Regions from separate parts of the Enterobacter sp. QK-SA4 genome, predicted to be linked through region 2. Evidence: predicted binding sites of a transcription regulator. Region 2 holds the regulator's gene; the other holds the start of a gene.
What was found. The regulator Fur, encoded in region 2, represses iron uptake genes when iron is present. The targets are predictions, from matches to a motif close to ATAATAATGAGAACNACTATCAA.
Positions count from the first base shown of each region.

Region 1: zupT (zinc transporter ZupT) is a predicted target of Fur. The motif match lies at 6,965-6,987, and genes of this name have one in related genera.

Region 1 covers NZ_JBXFXH010000007.1:719,132-728,175, reverse strand. Annotated here, with positions in the region: gene yqiA (esterase YqiA) at 1-309, opposite strand, end outside; gene cpdA (3',5'-cyclic-AMP phosphodiesterase) at 309-1,136, opposite strand; gene AC1VYI_RS05120 (DUF1249 family protein) at 1,164-1,586, opposite strand; gene nudF (ADP-ribose diphosphatase) at 1,583-2,215, opposite strand; gene tolC (outer membrane channel protein TolC) at 2,423-3,901, shown strand; gene AC1VYI_RS05105 (DUF1190 family protein) at 4,091-4,759, shown strand; gene AC1VYI_RS05100 (glutathionylspermidine synthase family protein) at 4,762-5,922, shown strand; gene ygiD (4,5-DOPA-extradiol-dioxygenase) at 6,015-6,803, opposite strand; gene zupT (zinc transporter ZupT) at 7,000-7,773, shown strand; gene ribB (3,4-dihydroxy-2-butanone-4-phosphate synthase) at 7,806-8,459, opposite strand; FMN riboswitch at 8,566-8,716, opposite strand; gene ubiK (ubiquinone biosynthesis accessory factor UbiK) at 8,836-9,044, shown strand, end outside.
Region 2 covers NZ_JBXFXH010000007.1:3,451,077-3,460,120, reverse strand. Annotated here, with positions in the region: gene nagE (N-acetylglucosamine-specific PTS transporter subunit IIBC) at 265-2,286, shown strand; gene glnS (glutamine--tRNA ligase) at 2,456-4,123, shown strand; partial or broken gene chiP (chitoporin ChiP) at 4,570-5,967, shown strand; gene chiQ (ChiQ/YbfN family lipoprotein) at 6,015-6,341, shown strand; gene fur (ferric iron uptake transcriptional regulator) at 6,482-6,928, opposite strand; gene fldA (flavodoxin FldA) at 7,219-7,749, opposite strand; gene ybfE (LexA regulated protein) at 7,905-8,192, opposite strand; gene ybfF (esterase) at 8,321-9,044, opposite strand, start outside.

The sequences.
Region 1 (9,044 bases), 2.7 Mb from region 2:
AAGAAAGTCCCTCAGCAGCTCAAATGGCCGAACCGCCGGATTAACCACAACGGCGGGCAGCATGAAGCATTGTGAGAGCCAGGTGGCGTAATACCCGCCCAGCGATGAACCGACCACACCGAAGGTTTCGCCGCCGTGCGCAAGCACAATAGATTCCAGCATCTCAGCGGCCTCTGCCGGGTAAGGCGGCAGCTGCGGGATAATCATCTCAACGTCGGGGTGATGCTCGCTCAGCCACTGGCGAAACTGTGTCGCTTTTGCGGAGCGCGGCGAGCTGTTGAATCCGTGCAGATAAAGGAGCGTAGACATCAATAGCCTTCTGAAGCGGTATCCGGGCGGAATTTTGCACCGGTCAAACGGCAGACTTCCGTGGTCAGCGAGCCGTCGGCATGCAGTTCCAGCCAGCGCCAGCCTGGCGCGATGGTATCCAGCGTAAAGTTGGCGCAGTGCGGCTTAAACTGAACGCAGGTCGATGGCGTCGCCAGCATGCGGCGTCCGTTCCAGTCGAGATCCTGTTCCTGGTGAATATGCCCACACAGCAGATTTTTCACCCGCGGGAACTTCGCCAGCACGCGATCCAGCGCTGCGGAGTTGCGCAGGCTGTGCTGATCGAGCCAGCTGCAGCCCGCCGGCAGAGGATGATGATGCAGCAACAGCAGCGTGTGGCGTTCAGGTTCAGCAGCCAGTTTGGTCTCAAGCCAGTCGAGCTGAAACTCGCTTAACTCACCGTGCGGGACGCCGAACACCTGGCTGTCAAGCAGCAGGATCTGCCACTGCTCACCCGCAAATACGCATTTCGCCGGCGAAATGCCCGCATCCTGAAGAGAACTGTACATAGCAGGCTGGAAGTCATGGTTTCCTGGCAGCCAGACGCAAGGCACGCTAAAGCTCGCGATGCCTTCAGCAAAATGCTGGTAGGCCGCGGAGGACTGATCCTGCGCCAGATCGCCCGTTGCGACAATCAGATCGCATGCACGGTTTTCAGCGTGAATGGCGCTAAGCACCGCCTGATAACTCTCCCAGGTGTTAACCCCCAGTAGCGTCTCATGCTTTTCGGCAAAAAGGTGGGTATCGGTGATTTGTAATATCCTGACTGGCGCCCCACCAGCAACAGTCAGGTTCAACAGGCTTTCCAAATGGTGTCCTTAGGTAGGTTTATGACGCTAACAAACCGGAATCGCCATTGCTCCATGTGCTAAACAATATCTTAGCCAGTCGGCTAAAAACTGGTTAATTTGATGCTTTTCGTCGCGTTGATGCAACTTTTTATTCGGGTAATCATACCGCGCCTTGAAGCGAAAGATCTGCTGGCTTGAACACACTTCAGCGACCATCGCGTCGTGATAGAGACGCACCGTCATCGACGGCAGGCTCCAGTAGCTAATGCTGGGTGCCGTTTGCTCAATCTCCACCAGCGTAGTGTAGCGCGTTGATTCTGTTATCGTTAACCGATACTGCGCGTTGCTCACCTGATAGCTTACCGTTTCGCCGGGTGCGTCGTTTCGCGGCAGCAGGCGGCGCAGCTGTGCGAAATTGGTTTCGCACAGGCGCATCATTTCTGGGAAGTCAGGCGTATAGCGCTTCATTTTTTCCACTCGTTTCGTAATGTCTGATAATGCAGCTGTAGCCATTGCAGGGCGATGACAGACGCTGCGTTGTCGATTTTCCCCTCTTCTACCCACTGATAAGCCTGTTCCCGGCTCACCACATGAACCCGAATATCTTCGTTTTCATCTGCCAGACCGTGGATCCCTTCCGCCGTCGTGGCGTCCACTTCGCCCACCATAATGGACAAGCGCTCGCTGGTACCGCCCGGGCTTGCCAGATAGCTCAGCACCGGCTTGGTGCGACCCACCACCAGTCCGGCCTCTTCCAGCGCCTCGCGCCGGGCGACGTCTTCAACCGTTTCGCCTTCTTCGATCATCCCGGCCACCATCTCCAGCAGCCACGGGCTCTCACTGACGTCATAAGCGGCGATGCGGATCTGCTCCACCAGCACAACTTCGTCACGCACTGGGTCAAAGGGTAGCAAGACTGCTGCATGCCCGCGCTCAAAAATTTCGCGTCTGATTTCGCCGCTCATTTCCCCGTTAAACAGGCGATGCCTGAAACGGTAAAGATCCATTGAAAAAAAACCGCTATAAAGCGTTTCTCGTGCAATAATTTCTACATCGTTTTTGGCGAATGTCACGGGCAACTTTTCTGGTTTTTGCATGAGTCGAGTCCTGGTAGCAATGGTGATGAAATTGTGAATTTCAAGGCTGTTGTTTGGCTGCCGTTTGTAAGGCTATATGGTAGATTGGTGCAAATTACCGCCAGATGGCACGTTACGCCAACCTTTTGGTATGGAAGATTCTGTTAGAATCGGCAATTATTTTTAAATTAGATCAGCGCTAATACTGCTTCACAACAAGGAATGCAAATGAAGAAATTGCTCCCCATCCTTATCGGCCTGAGCCTGACGGGCTTCAGTGCAATGAGCCAGGCGGAAAACCTGTTACAGGTCTACCAGCAGGCACGTCTGGGCAACCCTGATTTACGTAAATCAGCGGCCGATCGTGATGCTGCGTTTGAAAAGATTAACGAAGCGCGTAGCCCCTTGCTGCCACAGTTAGGTTTAGGTGCAGATTATACCTACAGCAACGGTTTCCGCGACGCTAACGGCGTAAACTCCAATGCTACCAGCGCCTCACTGCAATTGACACAGACGCTGTTTGATATGTCCAAATGGCGCGCCCTGACCCTGCAGGAAAAGAGTGCGGGTATTCAGGATGTGACCTATCAGACCGACCAGCAGACGCTGATCCTGAACACTGCCACGGCGTACTTCAACGTGCTGAGCGCGATTGACGCACTCTCCTACACCGAAGCGCAGAAACAGGCGATTTACCGCCAGTTAGATCAAACCACCCAGCGTTTCAACGTGGGCCTGGTGGCGATCACCGACGTGCAGAACGCCCGTTCACAGTACGATACCGTGCTGGCTAACGAAGTGACCGCGCGTAACAACCTCGACAACGCGCTGGAATCCCTGCGTCAGGTCACCGGGAATTACTATCCTGAGCTGGCGTCGCTGAACGTGGACAGCTTCAAAACGGATAAACCGCAGGCCGTTAACGCCCTGCTGAAAGAGGCGGAAAACCGCAACCTGAGTTTGCTGCAGGCGCGTCTGAGCCAGGACCTGGCCCGCGAGCAAATTCGTCAGGCGCAGGACGGTCATCTGCCAACCCTGAGCCTGAGCGCGTCTACCGGTGTCTCTGATACGACCTACAGCGGCTCTAAAACCAATACGTCCCAGTATGACGACAGCAATATGGGTCAGAACAAAGTAGGTCTGAGCTTCTCCCTGCCGCTGTACCAGGGCGGCCAGGTCAATTCTCAGGTGAAACAGGCGCAGTACAACTTTGTTGGCGCGAGCGAGCAGCTGGAAAGCGCCCACCGCAACGTGGTGCAGACCGTACGTTCCTCCTTTAACAACGTGAACGCCTCGATCAGCAGCATCAACGCCTATAAACAGGCCGTTGTGTCTGCACAGAGCTCTCTGGATGCGATGGAAGCGGGCTACTCGGTCGGTACACGTACTATCGTGGACGTGCTCGACGCGACCACCACGCTGTACAACGCGAAACAGCAGCTCTCAAGCGCGCGTTACCAGTACCTGATTAACCAGCTGAACATCAAACAGGCTTTGGGTACGCTGAACGAGCAAGATCTGCAGATGCTGAACAGCGCGCTGGGCAAACCGGTCTCCACCTCTCCGGACAGCGTTGCACCGGAGAACCCGGAGCAGGTTGCCGCGGTTGATAACTTCAACGCTAACAGCAACACCCCAGCGGCACAGCCGGCCGCTGCGCGTACCACTACATCCGCCAGCAAAGGCAATAATCCGTTCCGTAACTAAGAGTGTCATCAGGTCCACTGCGGCCTGATGCCCTCGCCCCGCCCTCTCCCACAGGGAGAGGGCGCATCTGAATCACATCCGAACGTAAGCCAACGTAAAGATCCCCCTGATTCCGCCCCTCTTCGCTTCATTTTCAACCACTCATCCTCTATCCTGAGCGTTATTACCACTGGGTCCTGGAAGACAAAGATGAAACGGACAAAATCTATAAATCACGCTTCGTTCCGTAAGAGCTGGAACGCGCGTCACCTCACCCCTGTTGCGCTGGCGGTCACGGCTGTCTTTATGCTGGCAGGCTGTGAGAAAAATGACGAAACGGTTTCGCTGTATCAAAACGCGGACGACTGCTCTGCCGCCACTGGTAAAGCGGCCGAATGTAAAACGGCCTACACCAGCGCGCTGAAAGAAGCGGAACGTACCGCGCCGAAATATGCCTCACGCGAAGACTGCGTGGCGGAGTTTGGTGAAGGTCAGTGCCAGCAGGCACCGGCTCAGGCCGGCACCGCACCTGAAAATCAGGCTCAGGCGCAGTCCAGCGGCAGCTTCTGGATGCCGCTGATGGCAGGCTACATGATGGGTCGCCTGATGGGCGGCGGTGCGGGCTACCAGCAGCAGCCGCTGTTTAGCTCGAAAAACCCGGCCAGCCCGGCTTACGGTCAATATACCGATGCCAGCGGCAAAGGCTACGGCGCAGCGACCCCTGGCCGCACCGTGACCGTACCGAAAACGGCGATGGCGCCGAAGCCTGCGACGACCAGCACCATCACCCGCGGCGGGTTTGGTGAATCTGTGGCGAAGCAGACCAGCATGCAGCGTAGTGCGACAGGCACCTCCTCTACTCGCTCAATGGGCGGCTGATCATGGAACGAGTCAGTATCACCGAGCGCCCGGACTGGCGCGAAAAAGCCACAGAGTACGGTTTTAACTTCCACACCATGTACGGCGAGCCGTACTGGTGTGAAGACGCCTATTACAAGCTCACGCTGGCCCAGGTGGAAAAACTGGAAGAGGTGACGGCCGAGCTGCACCAGATGTGCCTGAAGGTCGTGGAAAAGGTCATCGACAGCGACGAGCTGATGGCAAAGTTCCGCGTTCCGAAGCACACCTGGGGCTTTGTGCGCCAGTCGTGGAAAACGAATCAACCTTCGCTTTACTCTCGCCTGGATCTGGCGTGGGACGGCAAAGGCGAGCCTAAGCTGCTGGAAAACAACGCCGATACGCCAACCTCTCTGTATGAAGCGGCGTTCTTCCAGTGGATCTGGCTGGAAGACCAGGCCAATGCTGGAAACCTGCCGGAAGGCAGCGACCAGTTTAACAGCCTGCAGGAAAAGCTGATTGAGCGTTTTGCCGAGCTGCGCGAACAGCATGGCTTTAACCTGCTCCATCTCGCCTGCTGCCGCGACACGGAAGAAGACCGTGGCACGGTTCAGTATCTGCAGGACTGCGCCGCCGAAGCGGAAGTGGCGACCGAATTCCTCTATATCGAGGATATCGGCCTGGGTGAAAAAGGTCAGTTTACGGATATGCAGGACCAGGTGATCAGCAACCTGTTCAAGCTCTACCCGTGGGAATACATGCTGCGCGAGATGTTTTCCACCAAGCTGGAAGATGCTGGCGTGCGCTGGCTGGAGCCGGCCTGGAAGAGCATCATCTCTAACAAAGCCCTGCTGCCGATGCTCTGGGAGATGTTCCCCAACCACCCGAACCTGCTGCCAGCCTATTTTGCGGAAGATGATTACCCGCAAATGGAGAAATACGTCGTTAAGCCGATCTTCTCCCGCGAAGGGGCAAACGTCTCGATTATCGAAAACGGCAAGACGCTGGAAGCGGTTGAAGGGCCATACGGCGAAGAAGGGATGATCGTCCAGGAGTTCTGGCAGCTGCCGAAATTTGGCGACAGCTATACCCTGATTGGCAGTTGGCTCATTAACGATCTGCCGGCCGGGATTGGCATTCGCGAAGATCGCGCGCTGATCACGCAGGATCTGTCACGGTTTTATCCGCACATTTTTGTCGAATAGGCCGCAGCCTGATGCCCTCACCCCGCCCCTCTCCCACAGGGAGAGGGTGCAAACACTAAAAACGGCAACCTGAGGTTGCCGTTTTGCTTTTATTATCCCACCTGCACCGACAGCATACTCAAACTCCCCATCTCGATACCGTCGACCGGGATCGTCACCGGTTCCTGACCATCCCACGCGCCAAGAACGTACAGCAGCGGCAGGAAGTGTTCCGGCGTCGGGTTAGAGAGCGAACCGCCTTCGTGATCCAGATAGTTCACCAGCGGATGCTCCTCAGCCGGGCCTTGCCAGGTCAGGTTCGCTTTGACGTAGTCGTTAAAAGAGGTTGCCCACGGGTACGGCGTGTTCTCACCGTGCCAGCGTGCGGTACGCAGGTTATGCACCACGTTGCCGCTCGCCACCAGCATGATGCCTTCATCACGCAGGGTTGCCAGCTTACGCCCCATCTCCAGATGCCAGGCCGCCGGTTTAGTACTGTCGATGCTCAACTGCACCATCGGGATATCCGCGTCAGGATACATTTTAATCAGCACGCCCCAGGAGCCATGGTCAAAGCCCCAGGCTTCTTTATCCAGCGTCACAGGGACAGGTGCCAGCAACTCTACCAGCTTTTGCGCCAGCTCAGGCGAGCCGGGGGCCGGATAATGCGTGTCGTACAGCGCCTGCGGGAAGCCGCCAAAATCATGAATGGTTTTTGGCGCTTCCATGGCGGTCACGCCTGTCCCACGGGTAAACCAGTGCGCAGACACCACCACGATCGCTTTCGGACGCGGCAACGTCTCGCCCAGATGACGCCAGGCGCGGGTATAGACGTTGTCTTCCAGAACGTTCATTGGGCTACCGTGGCCTAAAAACAGGGCTGGCATACGGGAAGAAGTCATGGTGATATCCTTACAGAAGGTGTCAATTTAATGGTGCTACATTACGCGCAATCCGGCAAAGATGAACGCAGATAAGCGTGAAGAACATCATCAGGAAATTTGAATGTAAGGAATGTGTAAAGCCGGGTTTTAACCCTCGCTTTGCCAGAAATGAATCATTTATATTAATGATAATCATTATCAAAAGGAGCAATGCATGTCAGTCCCCTTGATCCTGACCATACTGGCGGGCGCCGCGACCTTCATCGGTGCGCTCCTCGGCGTGCTCGGCCAAAAGCCCTCTAACCGCGTACTGGCCTTCTCACTGGGCTTTGCTGCCGGGATCATGCTGCTCATCTCCCTGATGGAGATGCTGCCTGCCGCGTTGGGCACAGAAGGCATGTCTCCGCTGCTTGGCTACGGCATGTTTGTCTTTGGCCTGCTGGGATACTTTGCCCTCGATCGGATGCTACCGCACGCGCATCCGCAGGATTTAATGCAGAAAAACGTGACGCCCATGCCGCGCAATATCAAGCGTACCGCCGTGCTGTTAACGCTTGGCATCAGCCTGCACAACTTCCCTGAAGGGGTCGCTACCTACGTGACGGCCAGCAGCAATCTTGAGATGGGCTTTGGCATCGCGCTGGCGGTCGCCTTACACAATATTCCTGAAGGACTGGCCGTCGCCGGACCCGTGTATGCCGCAACGGGATCGAAACGCACTGCGGTGTTCTGGGCGGGCATTTCCGGGATGGCCGAAATCCTCGGTGGCGTACTGGCCTGGCTGATCCTTGGTAGCCTGGTCTCTCCGGTAGTAATGGCGGCGATTATGGCCGCGGTAGCCGGGATCATGGTTGCGCTTTCGGTGGATGAACTGATGCCGCTGGCGAAGGAGATCGATCCTAACAACAACCCCAGCTATGGCGTGCTGTGCGGAATGTCGGTGATGGGATTAAGTCTGGTTCTGCTGCAGACTGCAGGAATCGGGTAAAAAAACGCCGGGACTTCCCGGCGTTTTTATTTTCAGCTGGCTTTGCGCTCGTGCGCCTGACGATACTCAACCAGATCTTCAATCGTGACCACCGGCATGTTGTGCAGGCGGGCAAAAGTGATGCACTCCGGCGCGCGCGCCATGGTGCCATCATCGTTGGTCAGTTCGCACAGCACGCCAGCAGGTTTGAAGCCAGCCAGCGTCACCAGGTCGATCGTCGCTTCGGTGTGACCACCGCGGGTCAACACGCCGCCCGCCTGTGCACGCAGTGGGAAGACGTGGCCAGGACGGTGCAGATCGGATGGTTTGGCACCATCAGCAATCGCTGCACGTACGGTGGTCAGACGGTCAGCCGCAGACACACCGGTGGTCACGCCATGCGCCGCTTCAATGGTCACGGTAAAACCGGTACCAAAGGCGCTGGTGTTGTTTTCGACCATCATCGGCAGATCGAGCTGCTTACGACGATCTTCATTAATACACAGGCATACGATGCCGCTGCCGTGACGGATGGTCAGCGCCATCTGTTCAACGGTCATGTTTTCGGCGGCGAAAATCATGTCGCCTTCGTTTTCACGGTTTTCATCGTCAAGCACCATCACACCGCGGCCTTCGCGCAGTGCATCCAGTGCATGTTCAACACGTTGAGTTGAAGTGCCAAAAGAGGAAAGTAGCGTCTGATTCATGGTAAAAAAACCTCATTAACATTATGGTTACCAGAATCAGGGCAGTCTTAGGAGCGCCGTATAAGCGGCAAAAAGATAACGTGAGCGGGCCCATGCCCGACTTGATCGTTACTCTCTCCCATCCGGACTCTAACCGTCGGCCCCGGAATTACACCGGATCTGCTGACCTTTGAGTTTTCACCCAAAGCGCTCGCGGGCTTTCAGCGTCACGCTGATTTACCGCCGGTGGGGAATTTCGCCCCGCCCTGAGAATAAGCGAGATAACTATAACGCTATTGATTATCCTGGGCAATGCATAAGCATCAAACAATTTTGTTTACCCCGGGCATGACGCGCTACAATGGACACTAACACTTTTCCATCAAGGGAAACGCCAATGATTGACCCGAAAAAAATTGAGCAGATCGCGCGTCAGGTTCACGAGTCTATGCCAAAAGGCATTCGTGAATTTGGTGATGACGTAGAAAAGAAAATCCGCCAGACGCTGCAGGCGCAGTTGGTTCGCCTTGATTTAGTCAGCCGCGAAGAGTTTGACGTGCAGACCCAGGTTCTGCTGCGCACCCGCGAGAAGCTGGCGCTGCTGGA
Region 2 (9,044 bases):
TAACCTGGAAACTTTCAGGCCGGATCAATCCGTCTTGATTTTTTGAATGATAAAATAAGTTTTCGCTGTTAGCCAGTATAAGGGAGGGTAAATAACGATATTTGGTGACAAAAATCACAAAAAGTACGCGTTTAATTTGCGATACGAATTAATTTTTCACACACTCACAATGCCAGTGAAGCATCAACTGTATCTATAGTTCGTGACACAATAAAAAACAGAGCTGAGAACATGCCTTAAACGGGGTCTCATAGGGGGAAGAAAGTGAGTATTCTAGGTTATTTACAAAAGGTTGGCCGCGCGCTTATGGTGCCGGTCGCCACGCTGCCTGCCGCAGCCATCCTGATGGGTGTCGGCTACTGGATCGACCCCAACGGCTGGGGTAATACCAGCGCGCTGGCGGCGTTCTTTATCAAGTCGGGTTCCGCCATTATCGACAACATGTCCGTGTTGTTCGCGATTGGTGTGGCTTACGGTATGTCCAAAGACAAAGACGGCGCCGCTGCGCTGACCGGTTTTGTCGGTTTCCTCGTGTTAACCACCCTCTGCTCGCCTGCAGCGGTGGCCATGATCCAAAAAATTCCGGCGGACCAGGTTCCGGCGGCGTTCGGTAAGATCAGCAACCAGTTTGTCGGTATCCTTGTGGGTATCATCTCCGCCGAACTGTATAACCGCTTCAGCAGCGTAGAGCTGCCGAAAGCGCTCTCCTTCTTTAGCGGTCGCCGCCTGGTTCCTATCCTGACCTCGTTTGTGATGATCGTTGTCGCGTTCATCATGATGTACGTCTGGCCGATGATCTTCGACGGCCTGGTGAACTTCGGTGAGCACATCCAGAAACTGGGTTCTGTCGGTGCGGGCGTGTACGCGTTCTTCAACCGTCTGCTGATCCCGGTCGGTCTGCACCACGCGCTGAACTCCGTATTCTGGTTCGACGTTGCCGGTATTAACGATATCCCTAACTTCCTGGGTGGCGCACAGTCCATCGAAGCAGGTAAAGCGGTTGTCGGTATCACCGGTCGTTACCAGGCGGGCTTCTTCCCGATCATGATGTTTGGTCTGCCGGGTGCTGCGCTGGCTATCTACCACTGCGCGCGTCCAGAGAACAAAGCGAAAGTGCTGGGTATCATGATGGCGGGGGCGTTCGCGGCCTTCTTCACCGGTATCACCGAGCCGCTGGAGTTCTCCTTCATGTTCGTGGCGCCGGTTCTGTATGTGATCCACGCCGTGCTGACCGGTATCTCCGTGTTCATCGCTGCCAGCATGCACTGGATTGCCGGTTTCGGCTTCAGCGCCGGTCTGGTGGATATGGTGCTGTCGTCCCGTAACCCGCTGGCGACCCACTGGTGGATGCTGATCCCGCAAGGTCTGGTGTTCTTCGCGATCTACTACATGGTGTTCCGTTTCACTATCACCAAATTCAACCTGATGACCCCGGGTCGTGAACTGGCCGTGGCCGGTAGCGAAGCGGATGGTCAGGATGTGAACGTGAGCGGTGCTCAGGATCAGGACGTTTCAGGCCTGGCGCGTCAGTATATCGCCGCTGTCGGCGGTTCTGACAACCTGACCGGTATCGACGCCTGTATCACTCGTCTGCGTCTGAACGTCAAAGACTCTTCCCTGGTGAACGAAGCGCTGGCTAAACGTCTTGGTGCTTCCGGTGTTATTCGCCTGAACAAAACCAGCGTGCAAATTATCGTTGGCTTCGTGGCAGAGAAAATTGCTAACGCCATGAAAACCACCGGTCCGGTAGCCGCAGCAGAAGCTTCTGCCGCCCCTGCCGCCGCGCCAGCGGCTGCAAAACCGCAGGCGGTACCTAACGCGAAAACGGTCGCCGCGCTGGTTTCACCGGTAACAGGTGAAGTGGTTGCGATTGAGCAGGTGCCTGATGAAGCCTTCGCCAGCAAAGCGGTGGGTGACGGTGTGGCGGTGAAACCAACGGAAAAAATCGTTGTGTCTCCGGCGGCCGGTACCATCGTGAAAATCTTCAACACCAACCACGCGTTCTGCCTCGAAACCGAAAATGGCGCGGAGATCGTTGTCCATATGGGTATCGATACCGTCGCGCTGAACGGTCAGGGCTTTACTCGCCTGGTGGAAGAGGGCGCTGAAGTGGTGGCCGGGCAGCCGATTCTGGAAATGGATCTGGACTTCCTGAACGCCAACGCGCGCTCCATGATAAGTCCGGTCGTTTGCAGCAACATCGACGACTTCAGTGGCCTGGTCATTCAGGCGAAAGGTCAGGTTGTTGCGGGGCAAACGCCGCTGTATGAGATTAAAGGCAAGTAATCGCTCCTGAGTAGAGTCATGCCTTAAGCGGCGGGGGATATCCTCCGCCGCTTTTTTTTGCAGCAAAAGCCCCCATTATTTTCTTCAGAGACGTTTTAAGGGTTGTCACTACGTCCGGCTTATAAGATCATATGCCGTTATACGTTGTTTACGCTTTGAGGAATCCACGATGAGTGAGGCAGAAGCCCGCCCGAGTAACTTTATTCGTCAGATCATCGATGAAGATCTGGCCAGTGGTAAGCACACCACAGTTCATACCCGCTTCCCGCCGGAGCCGAACGGCTACCTGCATATCGGGCATGCGAAGTCCATCTGCCTGAACTTTGGCATTGCGCAAGACTACCAGGGACAGTGCAACCTGCGTTTCGATGACACCAACCCAGTAAAAGAAGACATCGAATACGTTGAGTCCATCAAGAATGACGTGCAATGGCTGGGCTTCAACTGGTCTGGCGATATCTGCTACTCCTCTGACTATTTTGATCAGCTGTACGCCTACGCGGTTGAACTGATCAACAAGGGGCTGGCGTATGTTGACGAACTGTCTGCTGATGAAATCCGTGAATATCGCGGTACGCTGACCGCGCCGGGCAAAAACAGCCCGTTCCGCGATCGCAGCGTGGAAGAGAACCTGGCGCTGTTTGAAAAAATGCGTGCCGGCGGCTTCGAAGAAGGCAAAGCGTGCCTGCGTGCCAAAATCGACATGGCGTCTCCGTTCATCGTGATGCGCGATCCGGTGCTGTACCGCATTAAGTTTGCGGAACACCATCAGACCGGCAACAAGTGGTGCATCTATCCGATGTACGACTTTACCCACTGCATCAGCGATGCGCTGGAAGGCATTACGCACTCTCTGTGTACGCTGGAGTTCCAGGACAACCGTCGTCTGTACGACTGGGTTCTGGATAACATCACCATTCCTGTGCATCCGCGCCAGTACGAGTTCTCTCGTCTGAATCTGGAATACACCGTGATGTCCAAGCGTAAGCTGAACCTGCTGGTGACCGACAAGCACGTTGAGGGCTGGGATGACCCACGTATGCCAACCATCTCGGGTCTGCGTCGTCGTGGATACACTGCCGCCTCTATTCGTGAGTTCTGCAAGCGTATCGGCGTGACCAAGCAGGACAACACCATTGAGATGGCTTCCCTGGAATCCTGCATTCGCGAAGATCTCAACGAAAACGCTCCGCGCGCGATGGCGGTTATCGATCCGGTGAAGCTGGTTATCGAAAACTATCCGCAGGGTGAAAGCGAGCTGGTCTCCATGCCTAACCATCCGAACAAACCGGAAATGGGAAGCCGTGATGTGCCGTTCAGCGGCGAGATCTGGATTGACCGCGCTGACTTCCGCGAAGAAGCCAACAAGCAGTACAAGCGTCTGGTGCTGGGTAAAGAAGTGCGTCTGCGTAACGCCTACGTCATCAAAGCCGAGCGCGTAGAGAAAGATGCAGAAGGGAATATCACCACCATCTTCTGTTCTTATGACGCTGAAACGTTGAGCAAAGATCCTGCAGACGGCCGCAAGGTGAAGGGCGTTATTCACTGGGTGAGCGCTTCCCACGCGCTGCCGGTAGAAATTCGCCTGTACGATCGCCTGTTCAGCGTGCCTAACCCTGGTGCTGCGGAAGACTTCCTGGCGACCATCAACCCGGAATCTCTGGTGATCAAGCAGGGTTATGCGGAGCCTTCTCTGAAAGCCGCTGAAGCGGGCAAAGCGTTCCAGTTCGAACGTGAAGGTTACTTCTGCCTGGACAGCCGTTACAGCACGGCGGAAAAACCGGTATTCAACCGTACCGTAGGCCTGCGTGATACCTGGACGAAGATCGGCGAATAATATTGCTGGTCTGGTCAATGAGAGACAAACGCCGCACCATGCGGCGTTTTTTTATTTAACGATCAGGGTATTAAGACAGGGCCTAAAAAGGTGTGATAAAAATATCAGGTCAATGAGGTGCTACTTATTTTTTTAAAAAAAGTTTGTGTCATTACGAAAAACAAAAAGGTGATAAAAAAGGAAAGATAATCCACGTCTAGCCACTGAAATACCTGATAATTCCCCGCCATTGCTCGCCTCTCTGCAAATGTTACAAATCACTACCAATTATGTGCACTTCGTCATAATCCTGACTTTTGCCCGCTAAAAAGCATTGATAATTCGCGTCGCGAAAAATAACCTAAAGACGGTAGTTAATTCGAGGGTATTTAAAACTACCCCTGACCATTTGGTCTTTTTTATTTACGCCGCTTCAGGCGTTTTAATTCGTCAAAGAGGAATAATCTATGCGTACGTTCAGTGGCAAACGTAGTGCGCTGGCGCTGGCTATTGCCGGTGTGACAGCAATGTCGGGCCTGGTGGTGACACCAGAGGCGAAAGCGGCAGGCTTCATCGACGATTCTACCCTCACGGGCGGTATTTATTACTGGCAGCGTGAACGTGACCGTAAAGACGTCACCGAAGACAAATACAAAACCAACCTTTCTCACTCCACCTGGAACGCCAACCTGGACTTCCAGTCAGGCTATGCCGCGGATATGTTCGGTCTGGATATTGCTGCGTTTACCGCGATTGAAATGGCGGAAAACGGTGACAGCGCCCACCCGAACGAAATTGCCTTCTCCTCCAGCAACAAAGCCTATAAAGAAGACTGGTCCGGGGATAAGAGCGGTATCAGCCTTTATAAAGCCGCTGCAAAATTTAAATACGGTCCGGTTTGGGCGCGCGGTGGTTATATTCAGCCAACCGGTCAGACTCTGTTAGCGCCGCACTGGAGCTTTATGCCGGGTACCTATCAGGGTGCAGAAGCCGGGGCGAATTTTGACTACGGTGATGCGGGGGCGTTGAGCTTCTCCTATATGTGGACCAACGAGTACAAAGCGCCGTGGCACATTGAAATGGACAAGTTCTACTAGAACGATAAAAAAACCAAAGTCGATTACCTGCACTCGCTGGGCGCGAAGTACGACTTCAAAAACGATCTGGTGCTTGAAGCGGCATTCGGTCAGGCACAAGGCTATGTCGATCAATATTTTGCCAAGGCCAGCTACAAATTTGATGTCGCGGGTAGCCCGCTGAGCACCAGCTACCAGTTCTACGGTACGCGCGACAAGGTCAGCAACGGTGGCGTCAACGACATTTATGACGGCACCGCGTGGCTGCAGGCGTTAACCTTCGGCTATAAGGTTGGTCAGGTTGATTTGCGTCTGGAAGGCACATGGGTGAAGGCGGAAGGGCAGCAGGGCTACTTCCTGCAGCGTATGACCCCGACCTACGCCTCCTCCAACGGTCGTCTTGATATCTGGTGGGATAACCGCTCTGACTTCAACGCCGACGGTGAGAAAGCGGTCTTCTTTGGCGCAATGTATGACCTGAAAAACTGGAACCTGCCGGGCTGGGCCGTGGGTGCCTCTTACGCTTACGCCTGGGACGCAAAACCTGCCGATATGGCCACGCCGGACGCATACTACGATCCCAACTATCGCCTGAAAGAGTCTTCCTACAGCCTCGATGCTATCTATACCCTGCAGGATGGCCGCGCGAAAGGCACGATGTTCAAACTTCACTTCACTCAGTATGACAACCACTCCGATATCCCGAGCTATGCGGGCGGTTACGGCAACATCTTCCAGGATGAACGTGACGTGAAATTCATGGTTATTGCCCCATTCACCATCTTCTGATGAACGCACCGGCGGGCTGAGTCCCGCCGGTATGGAGACTGTACATGATGAAAAAAATCGTAATCGTCGCGTTGCTGGCATCAGGGCTGGTGGCGTGTGCTCAGAATCAGGCGCCGAAAGAGGACTCCCGTCTGAAGGAGGCGTATAGCGCCTGCATAAATACTGCGGAAGGATCGCCGGAGAAAATTCAAGCCTGTCAGAGCGTGCTGAACGTGCTGAAGAAAGAGAAAGCGCATGAGCAGTTCGCGACGCAGGAGAACGTCCGCGTGATGGATTACCAGGCCTGTATCCAGGCGCGTAAAACCGGTAACGATCAGGAAGTGGCGAAGCGTTGCGATAAGATCTGGAACGAGATACGCAATAACAATAAATAAGTGCTTTACGCCCGGTGGCGCTGCGCTTGCCGGGCCTACAAAGGTGTCATAGCCCGTAGGCCCGGCAAGCGCAGCGCCACCGGGCTTTTTCAGGCAAAAAAAAAGCCAACCTTGCGGCTGGCTCAGAGTATGAATACTGATTATTTCGCGTCGTGCGCGTGGTCGTCTTCGCGGCAGTCGCCTTCAGCGCAGTGACCGTAAAGATACAGGCTGTGGTTCGTCAGGCGGATGCCATGACGCGCCGCGATTTCACGCTGGCGTGATTCAATGGAATCATCGCTGAATTCAATGACCTTGCCGCAATCGAGGCAGATCAGGTGATCGTGGTGCTGCTGCTGGGTCAGTTCGAAAACAGATTTACCGCCTTCGAAATTATGACGGGTAACAATGCCCGCGTCATCAAACTGGTTCAGCACGCGATAGACGGTAGCCAGCCCGATCTCTTCACCCATGTCGATAAGACGTTTATAGAGGTCTTCCGCACTGACATGGTGATTGTCTGGACCCTGAAGCACTTCAAGGATTTTTAACCGAGGAAGCGTAACTTTCAGGCCAGCCTTCTTTAATGCGGTATTGTTGTCAGTCATGCGGAATCTGTCCTGTTGCTAAACGATTCACTTCTGTAGGAAGTGACAGAAAATGCACCCGGGATAATGCGTCTCATTATAGAACTGCCATGGCTAAATGAAAACTGCAAGTCTCAGGCAAAATATGCTTATAAAAACGTGGTATCACCAACAAACTTGCTCAATGGAAAACCACGTTTTATCAGGGAGACATTGTACAGGTCTGGGCGAAAAAGTTAAAAGATTGTAGCGATTAATTTAATCGGTTTGACCTGGAGCACGGGCGCAGCCGCCGCTGCGCCGCGATAAAATCAGGCGTTCAGAATATCGTCCAGGTGCAGTTCCTCACGGATCTGCTTAACCCACTTCTCAACGCGCTCTGCGGTCAGCTCTGGCTGACGGTCTTCGTCGATGGCCAGACCCACGAAATGATCGTCATCGGCCAGGCCTTTAGACGCTTCGAAGTGGTAACCGGCGGTCGGCCAGTGGCCTACGATAATCGCGCCGTTCGGCTCAATGATATCGCGGATGGTGCCCAGCGCGTCACAGAAGTATTCGGCGTAGTCTTCCTGATCGCCACAGCCAAACAGGGCGACCAGCTTACCGTTGAAGTCCACTTCTTCCAGCGTCGGGAAGAAATCATCCCAGTCGCACTGGGCTTCACCGTAGTACCAGGTTGGGATACCCAGCAGCAGAATGTCATAGCCTTCGAGATCTTCTTTGCTGCTCTTGGCGATGTCATGCACATCAGCAACGTCTTTACCGAGCTGTTTTTGAATGTTTTTCGCGATATTTTCGGTATTGCCGGTATCACTGCCAAAGAAAATGCCGATGATTGCCATGAGTAAAATAACCTCTTGAAACTTAATAGTATGGTGGCGCAATTTGGCCACGGATAAGGGCAATAATAGCAGAACTGGCAACCCTGCGGAAACAGCTATCGCGCAGGACTGCACTCTGTGCTACATGAAAAGGGTAATTAAGGGAATTTTCAGACTTATGCCTGGCCGCGCAACGTCTCAAGCTGGGCGATCAGCATCTCTTCAATGAGCTCGCTACGGCTGATATTTCGGGCCTCGGCCAGCTCATTAAGTGCATCGACCGCGTCGGCGTTGAGCTTCAGTTCGACACGCTTAAGCCCACGATTTTTATCGCGTTTAAGCTGGTTGCGTTTATTGATACGCAGCTGTTCATCGCGCGAAAGCGGATTCGTCTTGGGTCGTCCCGGGCGACGCTCATTCGCGAACAGATCTAGTGTCGTACGGTCCGTTTGTTCTTTGGCCATGATTCTGAGACTTCGGGGGAAACACGCCGCCCTGCTAATGCCCGGGCGATAAGCGCGCCATCATACATCACCAAAAACGGCACGCCAACGACTGGACGCCTGCAGCCTTCCAGTCGCTTTCTTTTTAATCAATTTGCAGTATCAGCGAGATAGCGGCGAATGGTGCGCAGCACAGCATCCGGTTTTTCCGCATGCACCCAGTGCCCTGCACCGGCAATCACGTGGGCGCGAGCCTGCGGGAATTGGGCCAGCAGCGTGTCGCGGTACGCGTCGGTAACGTAAGGCGAGTTGCCGCCGCGAATAAAGAGAGTGGGGTATGGCCAGGCGGGGACGGTTTCCCAGCCGACGATGTTATTGTACTGGTCCCAGAGCACCGGCACGTTAAAACGCCATTGCCCGTCAACAAACGACTTCAGCAGGAACTGAACGACGCCTTCTTCATTAAGATGCTCACGCATGACGGCAGCCGCCTGTTGGCGCGTCGCGACACCCGCTTCTGTGACCGCATTAATGGCGGCAAAAATCTCGTCGTGACGGCGAACGTCATAATCCACGGGCGCGACGTCAATCACCACCAGGCCGCTAATACGGTCCGGGGCCAGTGCCGTCAGGGCCATCACCGCTTTGCCACCCATTGAATGCCCGATGAGGGTCACCTTTTGCAGGTCGTGGGCATCCAGCGTATCCAGCAGATCCTGCGCCATCGCCGCGTAGGTCATCTCGTCGGAACGCCCGGAAAGACCATGATTGCGCATATCGACCTGTAAAATATCGTGGTCGGTAACCAGATCGCGCGCCAGCACGCCCAGGTTATCCAGACTACCAAAAAGCCCGTGAACCAGTACGATGGGA